Methylibium petroleiphilum PM1: one gene and its partners. The protein of the gene in region 2 binds, or shares a complex with, the protein of the main gene of each other region. Links are inferred from orthologs where the notes say so. Each region holds a gene or a part of one and is shown on either strand. Other genes may lie near its edges.

The links.
Region 1: the proteins of holB (region 2) and dnaN are in contact, whole or in part, in a cryo-EM structure (PDB 8GIZ), measured with the Escherichia coli proteins. The link is inferred for Methylibium petroleiphilum PM1 from one-to-one orthologs.
Region 3: the proteins of holB (region 2) and dnaX are in contact, whole or in part, in a cryo-EM structure (PDB 8GIZ), measured with the Escherichia coli proteins. The link is inferred for Methylibium petroleiphilum PM1 from one-to-one orthologs.

The regions. Positions count from the first base shown.
Region 1 is NC_008825.1:73-7,797, reverse strand. What follows is about bases 3,922-6,855. They hold dnaN (DNA polymerase III subunit beta), read right to left. Parts: upstream 5,975-6,855; coding sequence 4,868-5,974; downstream 3,922-4,867. Other genes in these bases: dnaA (chromosomal replication initiator protein DnaA), read right to left, coding at 6,209-6,855; gyrB (DNA topoisomerase (ATP-hydrolyzing) subunit B), read right to left, coding at 3,922-4,770. Outside these bases: MPE_RS00030 (restriction endonuclease subunit S), read right to left, coding at 1-155; MPE_RS00025 (class I SAM-dependent DNA methyltransferase), read right to left, coding at 232-1,818; MPE_RS00020 (hypothetical protein), read right to left, coding at 1,884-2,192; more of gyrB, read right to left, coding at 2,215-3,921; more of dnaA, read right to left, coding at 6,856-7,612. UniProt on the Escherichia coli protein: Confers DNA tethering and processivity to DNA polymerases and other proteins. Acts as a clamp, forming a ring around DNA (a reaction catalyzed by the clamp-loading complex) which diffuses in an ATP-independent manner freely and bidirectionally along dsDNA.
Region 2 is NC_008825.1:1,984,091-1,991,881, forward strand. The notes cover bases 2,800-5,799. They hold holB (DNA polymerase III subunit delta'), read right to left. Parts: upstream 4,837-5,799; coding sequence 3,763-4,836; downstream 2,800-3,762. Other genes in these bases: MPE_RS09350 (TatD family hydrolase), read right to left, coding at 2,800-3,286; MPE_RS09355 (PilZ domain-containing protein), read right to left, coding at 3,377-3,763; tmk (dTMP kinase), read right to left, coding at 4,833-5,480; mltG (endolytic transglycosylase MltG), read right to left, coding at 5,477-5,799. Also shown: MPE_RS09330 (hypothetical protein), read left to right, coding at 1-302; MPE_RS09335 (SEC-C domain-containing protein), read left to right, coding at 727-1,029; MPE_RS09340 (hypothetical protein), read right to left, coding at 1,455-1,703; MPE_RS09345 (ankyrin repeat domain-containing protein), read right to left, coding at 1,839-2,465; more of MPE_RS09350, read right to left, coding at 2,474-2,799; more of mltG, read right to left, coding at 5,800-6,490; CAF17-like 4Fe-4S cluster assembly/insertion protein YgfZ, read left to right, coding at 6,535-7,506; MPE_RS09380 (DUF4936 family protein), read left to right, coding at 7,514-7,791. UniProt on the Escherichia coli protein: Part of the beta sliding clamp loading complex, which hydrolyzes ATP to load the beta clamp onto primed DNA to form the DNA replication pre-initiation complex.
Region 3 is NC_008825.1:2,699,636-2,707,329, forward strand. Bases 1,940-4,842 are described here. They hold dnaX (DNA polymerase III subunit gamma/tau), read right to left. Parts: upstream 4,362-4,842; coding sequence 2,517-4,361; downstream 1,940-2,516. Other genes in these bases: recR (recombination mediator RecR), read right to left, coding at 1,940-2,012; MPE_RS12775 (YbaB/EbfC family nucleoid-associated protein), read right to left, coding at 2,165-2,491; MPE_RS12785 (AIR synthase-related protein), read left to right, coding at 4,482-4,842. Also shown: MPE_RS12760 (transglycosylase SLT domain-containing protein), read left to right, coding at 1-959; MPE_RS12765 (MAPEG family protein), read right to left, coding at 982-1,383; more of recR, read right to left, coding at 1,422-1,939; more of MPE_RS12785, read left to right, coding at 4,843-5,597; MPE_RS12790 (response regulator transcription factor), read right to left, coding at 5,834-6,451; MPE_RS12795 (sensor histidine kinase), read right to left, coding at 6,448-7,281; MPE_RS12800 (IS5 family transposase), read left to right, coding at 7,259-7,694. UniProt on the Escherichia coli protein: Part of the beta sliding clamp loading complex, which hydrolyzes ATP to load the beta clamp onto primed DNA to form the DNA replication pre-initiation complex.

The DNA of each region.
Region 1 (7,725 bases), 2.0 Mb from region 2 along the record:
AAGACCAAGTCATTCGGCGACAGGTTCGCCGAATTGAGTTCTACAGCCTTCTCTGGCGTGATGAATACAAACTCACCCGAGAACGATCGGCCGCCAGTCAAGTTGGTGCCGCGGACAACACGAACCCCGGCATCCACGTAGCAATCGCTCTTCATCCGCGAGCCGAATGGGCCGATTGCAATGCTTCCCGCTCCGGGGGCCTTGATCTCTTCGATCGAGATCAAGGGCCATTCAGAACTCATACCCGAGCCCACCCAGCTTCTGCCGAATCACCGCATCCAGCTCCGCCCCCTTCGCCATCTGCTCCCCGAGCTTCTCGGTCAGCGCCTGCATCTTGGCCTCGAAGCTCTCGCCATCATCGTCCACCGCTTCCGCGCCCACATAGCGCCCCGGCGTCAGCACATGCCCGTGCTCGGCGATCTCGGCGAGCTTCACGCTGCGGCAGTAGCCGGGGATGTCGGCGTAGCTCGAAGCACCCTCACCCCGACCCCCTCCCGCCAGCGGGAGAGGGGGTGATGCGCGCCACGCGGCCACGGTCCCGGCGATCCGCTCGATCACCTCGTCCTTCAGCTCGCACTGCACGCGGCTGATCATCGTGGCCAGCTTGCGCGCGTCGATGAACAGCACCTCGCCTCGGCGCTGCCGCTTGTCCTTCACCAGGAACCACAGGCACGCCGGGATCTGCGTGTTGAAGAACAGCTGGCCCGGCAGCGCGATCATCACCTCCACCACGTCGGCCTCCACCGTCGCGGCGCGGATCTGGCCTTCGTTGTTCTGGCTGCTGCTCATGCTGCCGTTGGCCAGCACGATGCCGGCGCGGCCGCCGGGCTTCAGGTGGTGCAGCATGTGCTGCAGCCAGGCGTAGTTGGCATTGCCTTGCGGCGGGTCGCCGTAGTGCCAACGAGCGTCACCCGTCAGGCTCGCGTGCCACCAGTCGCTGATGTTGAACGGCGGGTTGGCCAGGATGAAGTCGGCGCGCAGGTCGGGAAACTGGTTCTTGGTGAAGGTGTCGGCCGGCTCGCGGCCGAGGTTGAAGTCGATGCCGCGGATCGCGAGGTTCATTGCCGCGAGCCGCCAAGTGGTGGGGTTGGCCTCCTGGCCGAAGATGGCCACGTCGCCCAGCTTGCCGCCGTGGCTGAGGATGAACTCTTCGCTCTGCACGAACATGCCGCCGCTGCCGCAGCACGGGTCGTACACCTTGCCGTGGTGCGGCGCCAGCACGGCGACCAGTGTCTTGACGATGCTGCGCGGCGTGTAGAACTGACCGCCGCGCTTGCCTTCGGCGCTGGCGAACATGCCGAGGAAGTATTCGTACACCTGGCCCAGCACGTCGCGCGCAGTGGCGGCGCTCTCGCCGAAGCCGATGGTGGAGACCAGGTCCACCAGTTCGCCCAGCTTGCCGTCGGGCAGCTGCGCGCGCGCGAAGCGCTTGTCGAGGATGCCCTTGAGCTTGGGGTTCTCGGCTTCGATGAGGCTCAGGGCATCGTCGATGCGCTTGCCGATGTCGGGCTGCTTGGCCGCAGAACGGATGGCTTCCCAGCGGGCCGCTTCCGGTACCCAGAAGACGTTGGCCTCGCGGTAGTAGTCGCGGTCTTCCAGTTCGGCGGCGATGTCGGCCGGCGTGGCGCCGTCGAGGTGGTATTCGTCGGCCGGGTCGGCGAAGCGCGCCGTCAGTTCGGTGCGGCGGGCCTGGAAGGTGTCGGAGATGTACTTCAGGAAGATCAGGCCCAGCACCAGGTGCTTGTACTCGGCCGCGTCCATGTTGGCGCGCAGCTTGTCGGCGGTGGCCCAGAGGGTCCTCTTCAGGTCGTCCGGCATGGGAAGTAGGGCGTCGCGTGGGAAGGTGCGGCCGATTGTCGCGGCCCGCGGCTGAGCCGTTGTCCCTAGGGCGCGAGCGCCGGCCACTCCAGCAGCTCCGCCAGCCGGCGCACCACCCAGTGCGCCTCGTCGGGCGTGACGACCGCATCCGCCGTCTGCAGGCCACGAAGCAGCTGCCCCAGCACGTCGAGCTCGGTGACGCCCAGATAGGCGCGCGTGGCCACCGCGTGCTCGGTCAGCATCTGCGCCAGGTCTTCACACAGCTCGTAGCGCGCCGCGATGACCTCGCGGCTCTCGCTGGGGCGCGTGGCGCCGCGGGGGATGAACAGAGCGATGAACGAAGAGGGGACTTCGTTCTGGTTGATTTCGTACATCTCGTTCAATCCGGCTCCCGGATCAAACGTCGATGTTCGCCGCCCTCAACGCATTCGTCTCGATGAAGTCGCGCCGCGGTTCCACCTCGTCGCCCATCAGCATGGTGAACACGCGGTCGGCCTCGATGGCGTCGTCGATCTGTACGCGCAGCAGGCGGCGCACCGTGGGGTCCATGGTGGTTTCCCAGAGCTGCTCGGGGTTCATCTCGCCCAGGCCCTTGTAGCGCTGGCGGCCCACGCTGTTCTCGGCCTGCTGCATCAGCCAGGCCATGGCCTCGCGGAAGTCGGCCACCTTGGCGTCCTTCTGCTTCTCGCCCTCGCCCTTCTTCACCACGGCCTCGGTGGACACCAGGCCCTTGAAGGCGAGGCCGGCGGTGCTGAGGGCCTCGTAGTCGGCGCCGTGCACGAAGTCGGCGGTGATCACGCTGCTCTTGGTGTTGCCGTGGTGGCGGCGGCTGATGCGGAGCAGGTGCTTGTCGAGCCGGGCGTCGAATTCGGCGCTCACGTCGGCATCGTGCAGCGCGGCCTTCAGCGCGGCGGCGGAGGTTTCGGCATCGGCCAGGGTGTCGAGGTTGAGTACCAGGCCGTCGGCGATGGCGCGCAGCGCCTCCACGTCCATCCAGTTGGCCAGGCGGGCGGTCACGTTGTTGGCCAGCACGTACTGGCGCGCCAGCGATTCCAGCGCGTCGCCCAGCAGCACGGTGCCGCCCACGCCGGTTTCCAGCCGCGCGTCGCGCAGCGCCACGCGCAACAGGTAGGCGTCGAGCTCGTGGCCGTCCTTCAGGTACTGCTCTTCCTTGCCGAGCTTCACCTTGTAGAGCGGCGGCTGGGCGATGTAGATGTGGCCGCGCTCCACCAGCTCGGGCATCTGGCGGTAGAAGAAGGTGAGCAGCAGCGTGCGGATGTGGGCGCCGTCCACGTCGGCATCGGTCATGATGATGATGCGGTGGTAGCGCAGCTTGTCGGGGTTGTATTCGTCCTTGCCGATGCTGGTGCCCAGCGCGGTGATGAGCGTGAGGATCTCGTTGCTGGTGAGCAGCTTTTCGAAGCGGGCGCGCTCCACGTTCAGGATCTTGCCGCGCAGCGGCAGGATCGCCTGGAACTTGCGGTCGCGGCCCTGCTTGGCGGAGCCGCCGGCGGAGTCGCCCTCCACGATGTAGATCTCGCAGAGCGCGGGGTCCTTCTCCTGGCAGTCGGCCAGCTTGCCGGGCAGGCCCATGCCGTCGAGTACGCCCTTGCGGCGCGTCATCTCGCGGGCCTTGCGGGCGGCCTCGCGGGCGCGCGCGGCCTCCACGATCTTGCCGCAGATGATCTTGGCGTCGATCGGGTTCTCGAGCAGGTAGTCGGTGAGCAGCTTGCCCACGATCTCTTCCACCGGGCCGCGCACTTCGCTGGACACCAGCTTGTCCTTGGTCTGGCTGCTGAACTTGGGCTCGGGCACCTTCACGCTCACCACGCAGGCCAGCCCTTCGCGCATGTCGTCGCCGGCGATCTCGACCTTGGCCTTCTTGGCGAGTTCGTTGTCCTCGATGTACTTGTTGATCACGCGCGTCATGGCCGCGCGCAGGCCGGTGAGGTGGGTACCGCCGTCGCGCTGCGGGATGTTGTTGGTGAAGCACAGCACCTGTTCGCTGTAGCCGTCGTTCCACTGCATCGCCACTTCGACACCGATGTTGGTGTTGAACTCGCTCATCTTGTCGCCCAGCGCGTGGAAGATGTTGCCGTGCAGCACCTTCTTGCCGGTGTTGATGAACTCCACGAACCCCTTCACGCCGCCGGCGTAGGCGAAGTTGTCTTCCTTGGCGTTGCGCTCGTCGACCAGGCGGATCTTCACGCCGTTGTTCAGGAAGCTCAGTTCGCGCAGGCGCTTGGCGAGCACGTCGTAGTGGAAGTCGATGTTGGTGAAGATCTCTTCGTCGGGCAGGAAGTGCACTTCGGTGCCGCGCTTCTCGGTGTCGCCCACGATGGCCATCGGCGAGACCTCGAAGCCGTTGCGCATCTCCAGCACACGGTCCTGCGGGAATCCGCGCCGGAACTCCATGAGGTGCACCTTGCCTTCGCGGCGTACGGTGAGGCGCAACCACTTCGAGAGCGCGTTGACGCAACTCACACCCACGCCGTGCAGCCCGCCCGAGACCTTGTAGCTGTTCTGGTTGAACTTGCCGCCAGCGTGCAGCTCGGTCAGCGCGATCTCCGCGGCACTGCGCTTGGGCTCGTGCTTGTCGTCCATCTTCACGCCGGTGGGGATGCCGCGGCCGTTGTCGGTGACGCTGATGGAGTTGTCGGAGTGGATGGTCACCACGATGTCGTCGCAGTGGCCGGCCAGGGCTTCGTCGATGGAGTTGTCGACCACCTCGAACACGAGGTGGTGCAGGCCGGTGCCGTCGGACGTGTCGCCGATGTACATGCCGGGCCGCTTGCGAACCGCCTCCAGGCCTTCCAGGATCTGGATGGAGCCCTCTCCATAGGCCACCGACGCGTCCGAACCCACGGAGATGGCATGGCCTTCCGCCGACGGCACGGGTTGCTGCGTGACGCCGCTCTGGGCGTCGTGTTGCGGGGTCTTGGGGTCGCTCATGGGGGCTCTTTTCCATCACGGGGCCGGTGGACCGGCCCCTTCAAAAACGCTGCAGCGGGCTCGCGGCCCGCTGTGCTGGTGTCGGCTGGGTTGCGGGCTAGATCCGCATCGGCATCACCACGTACTTGAAGCCGCCTTGCTCGGGCACGGTGACGAGAGCCGAGCTGTTGGAATCCTGCAGCGACAAGGTGACCATCTCTTGGCCCATGTTGGCCAGCACGTCCATCAGGTAGGTGACGTTGAAGCCGATCTCGATGGCGTCGCCGCCGTAGTCGATCTCGAGCTCTTCCTTGGCCTCTTCCTGCTCGGCGTTGCTGGAGGCGATGCGCAGCGTGCCGGGGTCGAAGTTCAGGCGCACGCCCTTGAACTTCTCGCTGGTCAGGATGGCGGCGCGCTGCAGGCTGGCCAGCAGCGGCGCACGGCCCAGCGTCACGTGGTTCTTGTGGTTCTTGGGGATCACGCGGTTGTAGTCGGGGAACTTGCCCTCGACCAGCTTGGTCACGAACTCCATGCCCGAGAACGCGAACTTGGCCTGGTTGCCGGCGAAGCGCATCTCGATGGCGGTGTCTTCGTCCTTCAGCAGGCGCTGCAGCTCCAGCACGGTCTTGCGCGGCAGGATGACTTCCTGCTTGGGCATCTCCACATCGAGCGTGGCCTGGGCCAGCGCCAGGCGGTGGCCGTCGGTGGCCACCAGCGTGAGACTCTTGCCCTCGGCGACGAACAGGATGCCGTTGAGGTAGTAGCGGATGTCGTGCACCGCCATCGCGAAGTGCACCTGGGCGATCAGCGCCTTCAGGCTCTTCTGCGGCACGCTGAAGGCCGGGCCGAAATCAGCTGCCTCCTGCACCAGCGGGAAGTCTTCCGCCGGCAGCGTCTGCAGCGTGAAGCGACTCTTGCCGCCGGTGAGCGTGAGCTTGTTCTGCGCGCTGCTGAGCGTCACGTTCTGGTCGGCCGGCAGGGTGCGCAAGATGTCGATCAGCTTGCGCGCTCCGACCGTGGTGCTGAAGTTGCCGGCGTCGCCGTCGAACTCGGCCTGGGTGCGGACCTGGATCTCGAGATCGCTGGTGGTGAATTCGATCGCGTTGCCGGTCTTGCGCATCAGCACGTTGGCCAGCACCGGCAAGGTATGACGCCGTTCGACGATGCCGGCGACGGCTTGCAGTGCACCCAGAAATTTTTCCTGCGGGCTCTTCAAGACAATCATTTAAACCTCTTCAGGTAGTCGTTTTAGTAGGGGCCGGCACTTCGTGTGGACAAGGCCATTTTCGCTTGTTCCGGCAATCACTTAGCTGGGCTTCAACCCTGTGGGTCGTGGCTCGGTTTGCGCGGGAGCCGACCACAACAACTCTGGTGGCCTGGCTCGGGCTGTGGATGACTCTCTGCTTGTTCCGGAGTTGTCCCCAGCTTTGTCACTTGACGGCCTCGGCATGCGCATGCTTCAGCCCTTGAGGGTCTGTTCCAGCACGTGGAGCTGCTGGTTCAGTTCGGTGTTCTTGCCGCGCTCGCCGCCGATCTTGCGCACCGCATGCAGCACGGTGGTGTGGTCACGACCACCGAACAGCTCGCCGATCTCGGGCAGGCTCTTCTGCGTCAGTTCCTTGGCGAGGTACATGGCGATCTGGCGTGGCCGGGCGATGCTGGCGGGACGCTTCTTGGAGTACATGTCGGCGACCTTGATCTTGTAGAAGTCGGCCACCGTCTTCTGGATGTTCTCCACGCCGACCTGGCGGTTCTGGATCGACAGCAGGTCCTTCAGTGCCTCGCGGGCCAGCGCGATGTTGATGTCCTTCTGGCTGAAGCGTGCATAGGCCAGCACCTTGCGCAGCGCGCCCTCGAGCTCGCGCACGTTGGCGCGCACGTTCTTGGCGACGAAGAAGGCCACGTCCTCGGGCATCGGCGTGCCTTCGACGTCGGACTTCTTCATCAGGATCGCGACGCGCATTTCCAGCTCGGGCGGCTCGATCGCCACTGTGAGTCCGGCATCGAAGCGCGAGGTGAGGCGCTCGTCGATGTCGGCCAGCCCCTTGGGGTAGGTGTCGCTGGTCATGATGATGTGCGCGCGCTTGGCCAGCAGCGCCTCGAAGGCGTTGAAGAACTCCTCCTGGGTGCGCTCCTTGCCGGCGAAGAACTGCACGTCGTCGATCAGCAGCAGGTCGAGCGAGTGGTACTTGGCCTTGAGCTCGTCGAAGGTCTTGCGCTGGTAGTTCTTCACCACGTCGGTGATGAACTGCTCGGCGTGCAGGTAGAGGATGCGCGCGTCGGGCTTGTCGCGCAGCAGCGCGTTGCCCACGGCGTGGATCAGGTGGGTCTTGCCCAGGCCCACGCCGCCGTAGATGAACAGCGGGTTGTACATGACCCCCGGCGCGCCGGCCACGTGCAGCGCGGCGGTGCGCGCCATCTGGTTGGCGCGTCCCGGCACCAGGGTGTCGAAGGTCAGGGCGGTGTTGAGCCGGTGCGTCGGCGTCGGCGCGCTGGCCTGTGTGTAGGCCCCTGCGTTCGACGACGAGGGGGCACCGAGCCACTGGCCGGCGGCCTGCGGATGGCCGTTGCTGCGCGGCGCATCCGATGAAGGCCGCGGCGGCGCCTCGCGTGCGGCGAGCTGCAGGTCCAGACGCACCGGCTTGCCCGCCAGGTCGCTCAACACCGATTCGATGCGCGCGGCGTACTGATTGCGGATCCAGTCGAGCTTGAAGCGGTTGGGAACCCGCAGCGTGGCCACGGCCGTATCGCCGCGATCGACGAGTTCGGCCGCGGGGAGAGGACGGATCCAGGTGTTGAACTGCTGCTCGGGCAGTTCGGTCGCCAGGCGTTCGCAGCCTTGAGACCAGACGTCGGCGCTCATCGTTCTTGTGGACAATTCTTTCTTCAGCCGAACGATTCTAGCGGTCGAAGCGCGGCTGGGAAGAGGTTATCCACAGTCGTTTTGCGTCTGACGAACCGGCCGTGGAGGCAGGG
Region 2 (7,791 bases):
ATCTTGGCCGGCCTCCGCCGCACCGTGTCGCACGGGTCCTGGGGGTCGGCTTGAGCACGGTCTACCGATGGAACAAGGCGCGGTCGGCGCCGCGCTCCGCCTGCCTGGCGCTGTACTGGCTGACCCGCTGGGGTCGCTCGGCGGTGCATTGCGCGGCCGTCAACGATGCTACGGCGGCCGTGGGCTACGTCAACGCGCTCCGGCGGGAGAACGGCGAGCTTCGCGCCCAGCTTGCCCACGTCCTGGCGCTCTCCGACTCTGGCGCTGCCAATGCGCCCCTCCTGGGAGACGGCCGTGGCTGACCTCCTTCATCGGATGCCGTGTTCGAAGGGGGGCCCCGCAGGGGGGAGCGCGAAAGCTCCCGGGGGCGGGCAAAGCCCGGTGTGGGGGTGCAACCCCCGCGTGCTGACGTGCCCTCGGCTAGTGGCTGGTGTTGTAGCGCTGCGGGAGGGTGACCCTGGCAAGCAATCCGAAGGCAGGCCGGGTAGCAGCTGGCCGGACGGACGGGGGTGGGAGACGAGGTACGAGGCGACCGCCCCGGGACGGACGGACAGCGGCGCCCCGGCGACCGCAGGGAGGCGGGGCGGCCGAAGGCCGACCGGCCTAAATTTATTCCTAGGACACTTTAGAACAATGAGTAAACAAAGCCGGCGATCGGCACCCCCCTTCTTCATAGACAGAACGGTGGTGCTAAAGTGATACCACATCAAACGAAAGGGGGCCCTCGTGGCGTTCACTGCTCGTCTGCCCGAATCGGTCGAGGCCGATGCCAAAGCCTATGCGGAGTTCGTCGGGGTCAGCATGAATGCGCTCCTGGCGATCGCGCTGCGGGACTACCTCGATGCCCGAATGCCGGATGGCCCGGGTGTGCGCAGGGCGCCCAGGCCCCCTGCCTCGGTCGAAGCGCCCTCACCGGCCCAGAAACCGGCCTTCAAGGCCCCGGCGAGCCGTTCGGACCCCTGCCCCTGCGGTGCGGTCGATCTGAACGGCCACGCGCTGAAGTGGAAGCACTGCCACGGCAAACCCTGAGGGGGCGTCATGGCTGAGCCCGCGTTCCAAGTTCAGGACGCCTGGGAGCGGATGGCCGATGGCCCCTTCACGCCCTACGACCCCTGGGATCGGCTGGCCATGGAGGTGGTCAAGGGTCGCTGGCACCGGGTCCGCTGCTGGCTCTTTGGGTCCGTCGAGGGCGACATATGGCGTCTTCTCAACGGTGATCCGCTCTACAGGGCCGCGCACATCGGCGTCGGCTGGGCTTGGGGCCTCGACATCTGGCGCGCAAAGTGGGATTTGCGGCTCAGCTACACGCTGAGTATGTGGATAAGTGGTATCACGAAACCCCTGGCGGGGTTATACATTGGCGCGGTTATTCAGGCCATCCCAAGGGTTGATCCAGCCCCTCTCTGGGCCCCCTCGACACCGCTGATGCGGCGTTCGAGAGCGCTCGCGAACGCTCAGATCAACCCGGCAGCGCGCGAGGATGTGGCGATGAACGGCTCAGGGTCTGCCTCGGGCTCGGCCTCGACGGCGCGATCGAAGGATGCTGCGTCGGCCTCGCCAGGCGTCAGCGTCTGCTTGTCCAGTGGGCGGCAGATGCGACGCTGCAGGCGGTTCAGGCGATCGGAGTGCTCCATCGCCTGGACCACCGCTTCCGGCTCCATCAACAAAGCGAACGGGTTCGACGTGATCTGGATCGGAAGCATGCTGTCCCTTTCGAAGGTGGCGTGGCGATGATCCCAATGTAGGCAGGCCGAGTGGCCTGCCGTAGTCGTCCCGGCGCCAAATGGCGTGTCGGAATTTGGATGACACGCTGTCGGGTCGAGACCTCGCCGTGGTCCTCAGCGCGCCGGCAAGGCCGCGAGCCGCAACGCGAGCCGTTCGCGTCCGGCCCTCTGCGCCAGGTCGGCCGCCGTGAGTTCGTTGCGTTCGCGCGCCTGAGGATTCGCGCCGGCAGCCAGCAAGGCGTCGATCAGGTCCTCGCTGGCGTGCAGCACGGCCATCATCAAGGGTGTGCGTCCGTTCGGCGCCCGGGCATCGACGACGGCACCCTGCTTCAGCAGTAGCTCCAGCACGGGCTGCGAGTTGCCTGCCGCGGCGTAGTGCAGCGGCGTCCAGCCCGGCGGATCGACGACCGCGCCGCGCTCGATGAGCGCCGATGCCACCTCGGGTTGCCCCTTGAGAGCGGCCACCATCAGCGGCGTCTCGCCCGCGGTGTTGCGGGCGTTGGGGTCGGTGCCGGGCAGGCGCGCGAGTGTCAGCGCGGCACCGGCGGATTCTGCAAACAGTGCGCGGGAGATGGCGGGTTGGCCCTTGGGATCGGGCGAATTGGGGTCGAAGCCGAGCGCGACGAGCTTGCGGATCGCCGCACTGTCGTCGCTGACGACGGCTCGGAAAAAGTCGTCGTAAGAGCCGGCGTTGGCCGAAGAAAATGACAGAGCGACAAGCAGATACAGAAGCTTTTTCATGTCATTGATCAGGAGTTTTCAGGCTCCCGCAACTGCACGGCCGGGCCGAACAGGCGCTCGAAGTTGCGGCTCGTCGCCTCGGCTACGGCCTCGATGGAACAGCCCTTGATCTGCGCCAGTTGCGCGGCGACCAGCGGTACGTAGGAGGGGTTGTTGGTCTTGCCGCGGTGGGGTGCGGGTGCGAGGTAGGGGCTGTCGGTCTCGATCAGGCAGCGGTCGAGCGGCACTTCGCTCGCCACTTGGCGCAGTTCGGCAGCGTTCTTGAAGGTCAGGATGCCGGAGAACGAGATCATGAACCCGAGTTCCAGCGCCAGGCGCGCGACCGCGCGGGTCTCGGTGAAGCAGTGGAAGACACCGGTCACGCCGCCCTCGGGGCCGGCGCCCTCCTCGCGCAAAATCGCCAGCGTGTCGTCGCTGGCGCTGCGGGTGTGGATGATCAGCGGCAGGCGGCTCTCTCGCGCGGCCCGGATGTGGACGCGAAAGCGCTCGCGCTGCCAGGCCATGTCGGCCACGCTGCGCTCTCCGAGGCGGTAGTAGTCGAGCCCGGTCTCGCCGATCGCGACAACGCGCGGCTGTGCCGCTAGCGCCAGCAGATCCGCGACACTGGGCTCCCGCACGCCCTCGTTGTCGGGGTGCACGCCGGCGCTGCACCAGAAGTTGTCGTGCCCCATGGCAAGCGCATGGACGGTGTCGAACTCTTCGAGCGTGGTGCAGATGCACAGGGCGCGATCGACCCGCTCACGCGCCATCGCAGCGCGGATGGACGGCAAATCGGCCTGCAGTTCGGGGAAGCTCAGGTGGCAATGGGAGTCGACGAACATCGCGGGCAGATTCGTCAGAAGGAATTCAGCGGAATGATCGGCGTGGCGCGGGCGGGCCGCCCTCTTCGACTCGGCCGATCCGGCCGCCGGCTAGATGGTCTGCGTCGGCTTGGCCGAGGAGATCGAGGTGCCGAGGATTTCCTCGATCTTGACCTTCAGCAGGCGGGTCTTCTCGTCGGTCGGAAAGCGGACACCGACGCCTTGCGTGCGGCCCCCCGATGCGTTGGCCGGCGTGACCCAGCCGATCTTTCCGGCCACCGGATAGCGCTGCGGGTCGTCGGGCAGCGAGAGCAGCAGGTAGATGTCCTCGCCGAGCCGGTATTCGCGCGTGGTGGGCACGAACAGGCCGCCTTCGGCGAACAGCGGGATGTAGGCGGCGTACAGCGCGCCCTTCTCGCGGAACACGAGCTGGATCACGCTCGGGCGTGCGCTGTTGGCAGCAGCGCTGGCGGGGCCCCGGGCGTTCGATTCGTTCATCACTTCAGTGTAGCCAATGACGGGCGGCGCGAGTGTTGCGCATCGCCTTCTTTGCCGGGCCGCAACGCCGCGCGCACCCGCAAGACCAGGGCTTCCACGCCGAGGCCTGCGTTCCATGGATGCTCGGCGTGTCGAGCCGCACGGCGCAGGTCTGCGGAGCAATCGGTCAGTCGCGCCACGTCGCCGCCGGCCGGCAGGCCGTCGGCCGGGAAGTAGCGGGGCAATGCCCCGACCGCGATCGCCAGTGCATCGTGGCAGAGCTTCTGCAAGGCATCGATCGCAATCGGCAGCGGCCAGGTCGCCAAGGTGGCGGCCTGGCCTGCCAGCACCTCGCGCGGCAAGCGCAGCCAGGCCGGTGCATCCACCCCCAACGCGAGCCGCTCGTGCGCTTCCAGCGGCTGGCCGCCAGCCGCCGCCAGCAACACCTCGGGTTGCGCGACCTGCCGTGCGGCCAGCCAGCCGGCCGCGACATCGGGCGCTGGCAACGGCACGCGCAGGGATTGGCAGCGGCTGCGCACCGTCGGCAGCAGACGCTGCGGCGCGGCGCTGGCCAGCACGAAACGCGCCCTTCCCGGCGGCTCTTCCAGCGTCTTCAGCAAGGTGTTGGCGCTCGCGGGGTTCATGCGTTCGGCCGGGTAGATCACCGTCACCTTGGCGCCGCCACGCGACGAAGTCTGCTGGGCAAAGGCCACGGCCGCGCGGACCGCCTCGACCTTGATCTCGCGGCTGGGCTTGGCCTTGCTCTTGCCGCCCTCGCCGTCGGCGGCCTCGTCGCTCCCCGACCATCCCAGCGCCTCCTGGAGTGCCTCGGGGACCAGGACCATCAGGTCGGGATGGGTGCGAGCCGCGATCAGCCGGCAGGCCGCACACCCCCGACAGGCGCGGCCACCGGGGCGCGCCGCCGGGTCATCGCCTTCGCACAGCCAGGCCGCCGCCACCGTGAGTGCCAGCTCGAACTGCCCTACCCCTTGCATGCCGTGCAGCAGCAAGGCATGACCGCGCGTGCCGTGCAGCGCCTGCGCGAGCGGGGCCTCGAGCCAGGGCAGCAGCCCGTCGTCGGAACTGGCGCTCACCAGCCCCGCTCCGCCAGCATGGCTGCGATCTGCACCGCCACCTGGTCGCGCGATTGCGAGGCGTCGATGCGCACGAAGCGCTCCGGCTGGGCCTCGAAACGTGCCCGATAGCCGTCGCGTACGCGATGGAAGAAGGCCTCGTCCTGCCGCTCGAAGCGGTCCGGCGTGCGAGCCGCCACCAAGCGCTGCGCCGCGACAGCCGGATCCAGGTCGAACCACAGCGTCAGGTCGGGTTGGCGCAGCCCGCCGGGGCCGCGCTGTACCCAGCTCTCCAGCGTGGTCAGCACCGCAAGGTCGAAGCCGCGGCCAGCCCCCTGGTAGGCGAAGGTCGCATCGGTGAAGCGGTCGCACAGCACCACGGCGCCGCGCTCGAGTGCAGGCGCGATGCACTGCTGCAGATGGTTGCGCCGCGCCGCGAAGATCAGCAGCGCCTCGGTCAGCGCATCCATGCCCTGGTGCAGCACCAGATCCCTCAGGGTCTCGGCGAGGGGTGTGCCGCCCGGCTCGCGGGTGCGCACGACCTCCAGGCCGCGGCGCTGCCAGCGCTCGGCCACGGCATCGAGGTGGCTCGACTTGCCAGCGCCGTCGATGCCCTCGAAGCTGATGAAGCGCCCGGACGGCGGCGCGAGGGGGGCGGCGCTCATGGCGCGGCGCCGCGGCCGCCGCCGCGCTGGTATCGGTTCACGGCCCGATTATGGTCGGCGAGGTTTTCGCTGAACTGGCTGCTGCCGTCGCCCCGGGCGACGAAGTACAGCGCCCGGCTCGTCTCCGGCCGCACCGCCGCGATCAACGAGGCCTTGCCCGGCATCGAGATCGGTGTTGGGGTCAGGCCCGTGCGCAGGTAGGTGTTGTAGGGCGTGTCGGCCTGCAGGTCGCGCCGCCGCAGGTTGCCGTCGAAGGCCTCGCCGAGCCCGTAGATCACCGTGGGGTCGGTCTGCAGCGGCATGCCGATGCGCAGCCGGTTCACGAACACGCTGGCGACCTTGCCGCGGTCTGCCGTCTGGCCCGTCTCCTTCTCGATGATCGACGCCAGCGTCAGGGCCTCTTCGGGGCTCTTCAGCGGCGTGTCGGGCATCCGCTCGAGCCAGGCCGCCTCGAGGCGGCGCTGCATCGCGCGGTGGGCACGCTGCAGCACGGCGAGGTCGCTCGCCCCCTTGCTGTAGGCGTAGGTGTCGGGGAAGAACCAGCCCTCCGGCGATCGGCCCGGTGAGCCCAGCGCCGCCATCACTTCGGCATCGTTCATCGAGGCTGTGTCCGGCTTCAGCGCCTCGGCCTTCGCGAGCTCGGCGCGGAACTGCCGGAAGGTCCAGCCTTCGATCAGCCGCACGGTGGCCTGGGCCTCGTCGCCGCGCACCATCTTGTTCAGCAGCGCGAGCGGCGTGGTGCCCGGGCCGATCTCGTAGCTGCCCGCGCGGATCTTGCGCGCTTGGCCGGACCAGCGGAACCACTCGTAGAGCAGCAGCGGCGGCGCGCGGACCCCTGCGTCGACCCACCCCTGGGCGATCTCGCGTGGCGACGTGCCCGGCTCCACCGACAGCTCGACGCTGGGCGAGGCCAGCGCCAGGGGCTGCGTCAGCCACCAGGCCGCCAGACCGCCGCCAGCGAACGCCAGCACCAACAGCAGGAACAGCCCTCGCTTCAGTGCGCGCTTCATCGTCGGGAGAGAACTTTCATGTCGACGCTGATGATAATCAGGCCATGTCGACCCCTCTCCCCTCCAGCACCTCCGTGGCCGACGGCGCCGTGCGCCTGCTGCACAGCGGAGTGATCCGCGCGGCCGGTGCCGACGCCGCGAGCTTCCTGCACGGCCAGCTCACCAACGACATGACTGGACTGGGCCTGGGCGAGGCCCGGCTCGCCGCCTACTGCTCGCCGAAGGGCCGCATGCTTGCGAGCTTCGTGGCCTTCAAGCGCAGCCACGACGAGATCTGGCTGGCCTGCCGCAGCGATGTGCTGCCCGCGACCCTCAAGCGCCTGCGCATGTTCGTGCTGCGTGCCAAGGCGCAACTGAGCGAAGGGGGCGACGACGCCGTGCTGGTGGGGTTGGCCGGCCGCAGCGCCGCGGCCTGGCTGGCGCAGGTGCTGCCAGCGGCGGTGAACGGCGCGGTCTGGTCGCGGCATGCGCTGGACGACGCGCTGCTGGTCCGGCTGCCCGACGGCGCTGGCCAGGCGCGCTGGCTGTGGGCCGGCCCCGCGGCGCAAACCGACGCGGTGCTGAATGCCCTGCCGGCCCTCGCACTGGAGCGCTGGGACTGGCTCGAGGTGCACAGCGGCGTCGCGCCCATCGTGGCGAACACCGTCGAGGCCTTCGTGCCGCAGATGCTGAACTACGAGCTGGTGGGCGGCGTGAACTTCCAGAAGGGCTGCTACCCCGGGCAGGAGATCGTCGCGCGCAGCCAGTACCGCGGCACGATCAAGCGCCGCGCCGCGCTCGTGCACGGCGACGCCGCCGCCCTGCCCGGCCAGGAAGTGTTCTGGAGCGGTGATGACGCCCAACCCAGTGGGCTGATCGCGCTGGCGGCGCCGGCACCCGGCGGCGGGTGGGATGCGCTGGTCGAGCTGAAGCTCTCGGCGCTCGACGACGGCAGCCTGCACCTCGGCAGCAGCGGCGGCGCCAGGTTGCAGCCGCTGGCGCTGCCCTACGCGGTGCCGCGCGAGAACGCGGCCTGAAGCGGCGATGCAGGCTGTCTCACCGATGGGGCGGCACGCGCTGTTCATCTATTACCGCGTTCGCGACGTGCACGCCGACGAGTTGATGGCGGCTGCGACGGCAATGCAGATCACCCTTCAGGCGGCCCATCCGGCGCTCGATGTGCGTCTGCTGCGCCGGCCTGAAGCGCAGGAGGGTCTGCACACCTGGATGGAGACCTACGGCCTGCCGCCCGACGCTGATCCGGCTGCGCTGGCGGCCGATGTCGAGCGGGCCGCTCGGGGGCTTGCGCCCTGGCTGGTCGG
Region 3 (7,694 bases), 710 kb from region 2 along the record:
TCGCGCTGGCCGCCTACAACTGGGGCGAAGGCAGCGTGGGCCGCGCGATCGCCCGCAACCAGAAACTCGGCCTGCCGACCGACTACCTCAGCCTGAAGATGCCGGACGAGACGCGCTACTACGTGCCCAAGCTGCAGGCCGTGAAGAACCTCATCGCGCGGCCAGAGGCCTTCGGATTGACGCTGCCCGCGATCGAGAACCACCCCTACTTCCTGAGCGTGCCGATCCAGCGCGACATCGACGCAGCCCTGGTGGCCCGTCTGGCCGGCCTGCCGCTCGACGAATTCCACGCGCTGAACCCCTCGCTCAACAAGCCGGTGATCCTGGCCGCCGGCACGCCGCAGGTGCTGCTGCCCTACGACAACGCCAACGAGTTCGTGCGCGCGCTGCCCGGTTACCAGGGCCCGCTGGCCAGCTGGACCGCCTGGGTCGTGCCGACGACGATGAAGCCGGCCGATGCCGCCAAGCGGGTCGGCATGAGCGAAGCCGAACTGCGCGAGGCCAATCGCATCCCGCCGCGCATGCTGGTGCGCGCCGGCTCGACGCTGATGGTGCCCCGGCACCCGCACCGGCACCTCGACGACGTGTCCGAGCGCGTGGCCGACAACGCGACGATGCTGCTCGCCCCTGACGCCCCGGCGCTGCGCCGCACCACCGTGAAGGCGCGCAAGAATGACAGCGTGGCCTCGATCGCCGCACGCTACCGGCTCAGCGCCGCCAGCGTGGCCGACTGGAACAAGGTGGCGGCCGGCGCCCACTTCAAGACCGGCCAGGCGGTGGTGCTCTACCTGCCGGGCAGGGCCGCGACCGCCCGCAAGAGCAGCCCCAGCACGACGGCCAAGGCCCGCGGCAACCGCGCCACCACGTCAGCCACGGCCCAGCGCAAGTCGGCCGGCAAGTCGGTGGCCGCGCGCCCGACCGCGCAGGGCAAGAGCCGCGTGGCCGCCAACAGCCGCTGAGGCCAGGCCGGGCCCGCGGGCCTCAGTTGCGCGGCGTGAACAGGATCGCGATGTTGACCACGAGCGCCAGCGTCCAGACCGCCGAACGCAGCATCGCGCGGTCCGCCAGGTAGCACGCCACGAAGGCGGCGCGCAGCCCCACCCACAACAGTGCCAGCATGCCGATGCGGTCGGCCGGCGCCCCGAGCGTCAGCGCGATCGCCACCGCGCCCACGAAGAACGGCAGGGCCTCGAAGCAGTTGGCCTGCGCCGCGTTCGCGCGCGCCCGGTAGCCGCTCTGCCGCGCCAGCCACTCGCGCGGCGCATGGTTGTCGAAACCGCCTTCGCCGCGCGGCGTGCCGAGGCGCCCTCCCTTGGCGATGCCGGCGCAGACGATGGGCATCAGCGCAGCGGCGAGCACGCTCAGGAGCAGGATCGTCGTCATCGCATCGTCTCCGGTTCGGGTCGACGCCGGCACTGGCCCTAGCGTCGATCGCTCAATGCATGGGCGATGGTGCCCAGGTCCACGTACTCGAGTTCGCTGCCGACCGGCACGCCGCGCGCCAGCCGCGTGACGCTCGGGCCTCGGCCCTTCAGGGCCTGGGCGATCACGTGCGCGGTGGCCTCGCCTTCGGCGGTGAAGTTGGTGGCGACGATCAGTTCCTGCACCTCGCCATCGGTGGCACGCGCCAGCAGTTTCTCCAGCCCGATGTCGTGCACCCCGATGCCATCGAGCGGGCTCAGCCGCCCCATCAACACGAAGTACAGCCCGTGGTAGCTGCCGCTGCGCTCGACCGCTGCCTGATCGGCCGGCGTCTCGACCACGCACAACTGCCGGCGTTCACGCGCCGGATCGAGGCAGGTGCTGCACACCGGGGCCTCGGTGAAGGTGTTGCAGCGCTCGCAGTGCCTCACCGTCGCCACGGCCTGCTCCAGCGCACGCGCGAGCCGCAGCGCGCCCTCGCGATCGTGCTGCAGCAGGTGGTAGGCCATGCGCTGCGCCGACTTCACGCCCACACCCGGCAAGCGGCGCAAGGCCTCGGTCAGCGACTCAAGCGTGGACGACGCAGCCATGCCTCAGCGACTCGATCATCAGGAACAGTCCGCGGCAAAGGAATGGCAGCACGCCACCGTCCCACCGAGCGGACGCCGCGGGTCCGGCTCTGCCGGCCCGCCAGCGTCGCCCCCTCGAGGGGGAGCGGCGCAGCCGCAACGGGGGGGAGCCATCAAAACGGCAACTTCATGCCCGGCGGCAGCGGCATTCCTGCCGTCAGCTTGCCCATCTTTTCCTCGCTGGTCGCCGCCGCGCGGCGCACCGCGTCGTTGAAGGCCGCTGCCACCAGGTCCTCGAGCATGTCCTTGTCGTCGGCCAGCAGGCTGGGGTCGATGGTGATGCGCTTGACGTCGTGCTTGCAGGTCATCAGCACCTTCACGAGCCCGGCACCCGACTGGCCCTCGACCTCGATCAGCGCCAGTTCGTCCTGTGCCTTCTTCAGGTTGTCCTGCATGGCCTGCGCCTGCTTCATCAGGCCGGCCAGTTGTCCTTTGAGCATGTCGTTCTCCGGTGGTTCGAATGGGTCAGACGGGTTTGATCGACCCCGGCACGATGCGGGCCGTCTTGAACTGCGCCGTGAGCTGCAGCACCAAGGGGTCGTTGTGGATCAGCGCCTCGGCCTCGCGCTGGCGCTGCTCGCGCGCCGCTGCATCGCGCCGTGCCGGCGTGTCGTTCACCACACCGGCCTCGACGTCCAGCACCACCGCGTGACCCAGCGCGGCGGCCAGTGCCGCCTGCAGGCGTTCGGCATGGTTCGGATTGCGCAGGCTCTCTCGCTCGACGCGCAGCCGCAGCCGCGTTTCGCCGGTATCGATGGCCACGCACTCGGCCTGCAGCGCCAGCTCGCGGACCAACGCCGCGATCGCGTTCGCATCGGTCAGCTGGCGCACCAGCGCGGCCCAGCGGTCGCCCAGCGGACCGCGGGTCATCTCGGTCGGCGCAGGACCACCAGCCGCGTCGTCGCGCGCGACGGTCGGTGGTGCGGGGCGCGGTGCCACCGTCGCCGGGGGCTGGGACATTTCTTCCGCCAGCGGGATGTCGTCCTCCCATGGCGGGACGCTGGACGGGCTCTTCGCAATCAGCGGCGCAGGCGGTCGGGTCGGCACGGGGTCCGCCTTGGACGGTGGCGCCACGGCAAGGCTCGCGGTTGCCGGCGAGCGGGCCAGCGGCACGGCAGGTGCCGAGCCACGCACGAGGGCGGTTGCGGCACGCGGCGCCGCTGCGGGCGTAGCCTGGCCCGGCCGCACCACCGTCTCGGTGCGTGCAGCACCCGGTGGCCTGAACGCCAGCATGCGCAGCAGCACCATCACCAGGCCGCTGTATTCGTCAGGCGCCAGCGCCAGCTCGGCGCGGCCGTGCAGCGCGATGCTGTAGAGCAGCTGCGTCTCGTCGGCCGGCAGCAGGCCGGCGCGCTGCACGAGTGCCGCGGTGTCGGGATCGGCGGCGTCCAGCGCATCGGGCAGCACCTGCAGCAACGCGAGCTGCTGCAGCACCACCGCCATCTCCTCCAGCGCACCCTCGGCCGACAGGCCCTCGGCGCGCAGTGCGTCGGCCGTGGCCACCACGCCGGCGCCGTCACCGGCGGCCAGCGCATCGATCAGCGCATAGACATGGCTGCGGCCCACGGCGCCTATCATCTGGCGCACGCCGGCTTCCTGGAGCGTGCCGGCACCGAAGGCGATGGCCTGGTCGGTGAGCGACAGCGCATCGCGCATCGAGCCGTGCGCGCCGCGCGCCAGCAGCCGCAGCGCCCCCGGCTCGGCCGAGATGCCTTCGGCCGCCAGCACCTGCTCCAGGTGCGCGAGCACCGTCTCGGGCGCCATTGGCCGCAGGTTGAACTGCAGGCAGCGCGACAGCACCGTGACCGGTACCTTCTGTGGGTCGGTCGTCGCCAGCACGAACTTCAGGTACTCGGGTGGCTCCTCCAGCGTCTTCAGCATCGCGTTGAACGCGGTACTGGAGAGCATGTGCACCTCGTCGATCATGAAGACCTTGAATCGCCCGACGACCGGCTTGTAGGCCGACTGTTCCAGCAGTTGCGAGATCTCGTCGACGCCGCGGTTCGAGGCCGCGTCGAGCTCGGTGTAGTCGACGAAGCGGCCGGCGTCGATGTCGCGGCAGGCCGGACACACACCGCAGGGCTGCGCGGTGATGCCTCCCTGACCGTCGGGCCCGGTGCAGTTGAGGCTCTTCGCGAGGATGCGCGACACCGTGGTCTTGCCGACGCCGCGCGTGCCGGTGAACAGGTAGGCATGGTGCAGCCGCTGCGAGGTGAGCGCGTTGGCCAGCGCCTGCACCACATGCTCCTGGCCGACCATCTCGCCGAAGTGGCGTGGACGGTACTTGCGGGCCAGGACCAAGGTGCTCATGCCCGGCAGTTTACCGGCCGGGGTGGAAGCCCCCGGCCACAGGGGTGCCGGATAATCGGTGCGAATCCGCGGCCTGCCCGCGCCGCGCCATCCGCTCATCGGGCCCCTGCCCTGCCGACCATGACCACGCCCACCCCCACCCCGCTGAGCTACGAACAGGCCGGCGTCAACTACGACCTGATCGACCCGCTGAAAGTGGCCGCGCAGCGTGCCGCCAAGGACACCGCGAAGAACCTCGCCGCGCACGGTTTCGGCGAAGTGGCGGCGTCGCGTGGCGAGTCGGCCTACGTGGTCGACGTCGGGCCGTTCTACCTGGCCAGCATCGTCGAGTGCCTGGGCTCGAAGGCTCTCGTCGCCGACGAGATGAAGGCGCTGACCGGCCAGAGCTATTACGCCGGCATCGCGCAGGACACCATCGCGATGGCGATCAATGACCTGATCACCGTCGGCGCGACGCCGCTGGTGGTGCAGGCCTACTGGGCCGCCGGCGGCAGCGAATGGTTCGGCGACGCGCAGCGCGCGCAGGCGCTGGTGGCCGGCTGGAAGCAGGCCTGCGACACCTGCGGCGTGGCCTGGGGCGGCGGCGAGACGCCGGCGCTGGCCGGCATCGTGGAGGCCGGCCGCATCGATCTCGCGGCCTCCTGCACCGGGCTGATCAATCCGAAGTCGCGGCTGTCGGTCGGCGATGCGCTGGCTCCGGGCGATGCGATCGTGCTGCTCGCGTCGAGCGGCATCCATGCCAACGGCCTGAGCCTGGCGCGCAAGCTGGTCGAGCGGCTGCCGCAGGGCTACCTCACCGAAGTGGCGCCGGGCCTGAGCTACGGCGAGGCCCTGCTCGCGCCGACCACGCTGTACTCGCCGGTGACCGAGGCGTTGTGGAACGCGCAGATCGTGCCGCACTACAGCGCCAACATCACCGGCCACGGCTGGCGCAAGCTGCTGCGCCACCCGGCCACCCACACCTACCGCATCCACAGCGTACCGCCGGTGCCGCCGGTGCTGCGCTTCATCGCCGAGCATGCCGGCCACGACGCGCGCGAGGCCTACAGCACCCTGAACATGGGCGCCGGCTTCGCGCTGTTCGTGAAGGCCGCCGATGCGCAGCGCACCGTCGAGGTCGCGCACCAACAGGGCGTTGCCGCCTGGGTCGCGGGCACGGTGGAGGCCGGCCCCAAGCAGTTGCTGATCGAACCGATCGGCGTGCGCTTCGGCGACGACGACCTGCAGCTGCGCTGACGGTCTTTCCCTCGTCGGGTCCGCGACGCGCGACCGGTCGCCTACAATCCTCGGTGACGGGCCTCCCCGCATGGGGGCGCGGCCAACCGGGTCAGGTCGGGAACGAAGCAGCCCTAACCGTTAGCCTCCAGTGCCGGGGTCGGGCTCGTCACCCTTTCCCCTGTACCCCTGGTACGGCGCGCAATCCAGCGTTCGCGCAGAGTTCCGGCGCATCGATCGCGCTGTTCAGCCCTGCCCTAGATGGCGAGTTCCTCGAAGATCCGGGCCAGGGAAACCATCGAGCGGACGCGCATCTTCTTCATGATGTTGTGTCGATGGACCTTGATGGTGACCTCCGCGACACCCAGCCTGGCAGCGATCTGCTTGTTGAGTCCGCCGCCGATCAGCAGTGCAAGAACTTCCTTCTCGCGTGGTGTGAGGGTCTCATAGGCCTCTCGAAGCGCCCGCAGTCGATCGGCCTCCAACCTCTCGCCGGCATCTCTTTCGAGGGCCTGTCCGATGGCGTCCAGGAGATCCTGATCGCGAAACGGCTTTGAAAGAAACTCCACCGCCCCCGACTTGATGGCCCGGACCGCCATCGGTATGTCGCCATGTCCCGTGATGAAGATGACGGGAATGGAGTCCAGGCGCTTCTTCAGCTCGTGATGGACGTCGATGCCACTGAGGCCTGGCATTCTCACGTCCAGGACGACACAGGCTGTCGCGGCCGACCGCCGGTGTCGAAGGAACTCGGTGGCAGAGGAAAAGGTCTCGACCTGCAGACCGACCGACCGGATCAAGCTGCTCAGGGCCTCTCTCACCGAGAGGTCGTCATCGACGACGTAGACGACCGGGGACGACAGGCCATCCATCATGAAGCCCGGACGATGGGCATGCTGAAGATGAAGGTCGCCCCGAAATCATCGTTCACGCGTGCCCAGAGCCTTCCGCCCTGGGATTCCACGATCGACCGGCTGATGCTCAGTCCCATGCCCATCCCGGAGGGCTTCGTCGTGTAGAAGGCATCGAAGATCCGGTCAGCGATGTCCGGCGTGAAGCCGATGCCGCTGTCGCGGATCTCGATGACGAGGTTCTCGTTGCCGTCGTCGTAGGCCTCCACGAGCATCTCGCGGGGACGATCACCGACCGAGCTCATCGCCTCGATGCCGTTCATGACGAGATTGAGGACGATCTGCTGCATCCGAACCCGATCGATGAACGTCGGGTCCAGCGCCGACCTCGCCTGGAACTGCAGAGACACACGAGCACGGTCCGCGAGATCACGAACCATGTCGAAGACCTCGGTGATCACGTCCGCGACATGCAGCAAGATCCTGTCCGGATCGTCTCTTCGCAGGAATCCTCGAATCCTCGCAATGACCTCGCTGGCGCGATTCGCATCCCGAACGATGCGATCGACCGCATTCCGTGCCTCGCGGTCGTTTCGGGGGTTCGCGGCCAGCCAGCGAGTACAAGCTTGGGCATTGGCGACAACAGCCGCCAGCGGCTGGTTGACCTCGTGCGCGATGGACGCCGCCAGCTCACCCATCATCGTCACCCTCGCCACCCGGGCCAGCTCGACTCGAGCCTCGGCAAGGGCATCCTGGGCGATCTTGGGAAGCACTGATTTATCCGTGCAGGCCACGATGGCGTGCGGCGAATTCAGCGGCGATGATGCTGCCATGAAGCAGACGAGTTTTGCCACTGCCGAGTACGCCGGCAAGAAGCGCCAGACGCGCCGGGAGCGCTTCCTGGCCGAGATGAACGTGGTGGTTCCGTGGGCGCGGCTTGAGGCGCTGATCGAGCCGCACTACCCGAAGAGCGGCAAGGTGGGCCGACCGCCGATTGGCGTGCCGCGGATGCTGCGCATGTACTTCCTGCAGCAGTGGTACACGCTGGCCGACGAGGCACTGGAAGACGCGCTGTACGACAGCCAGGCCATGCGCGAGTTCATCGGCATCGACCTTGGGCGGGAGAACGTACCCGACGCCACAACGCTGCTGAAGTTCCGCCGCCTGCTCGAGCAGCACGACTTGACGTCGGCCATCCTGGCCGAGGTCAACGCGCACCTCACCGAGCGTGGGCTGCTGATGCGCCAGGGCACGGTGGTGGACGCCA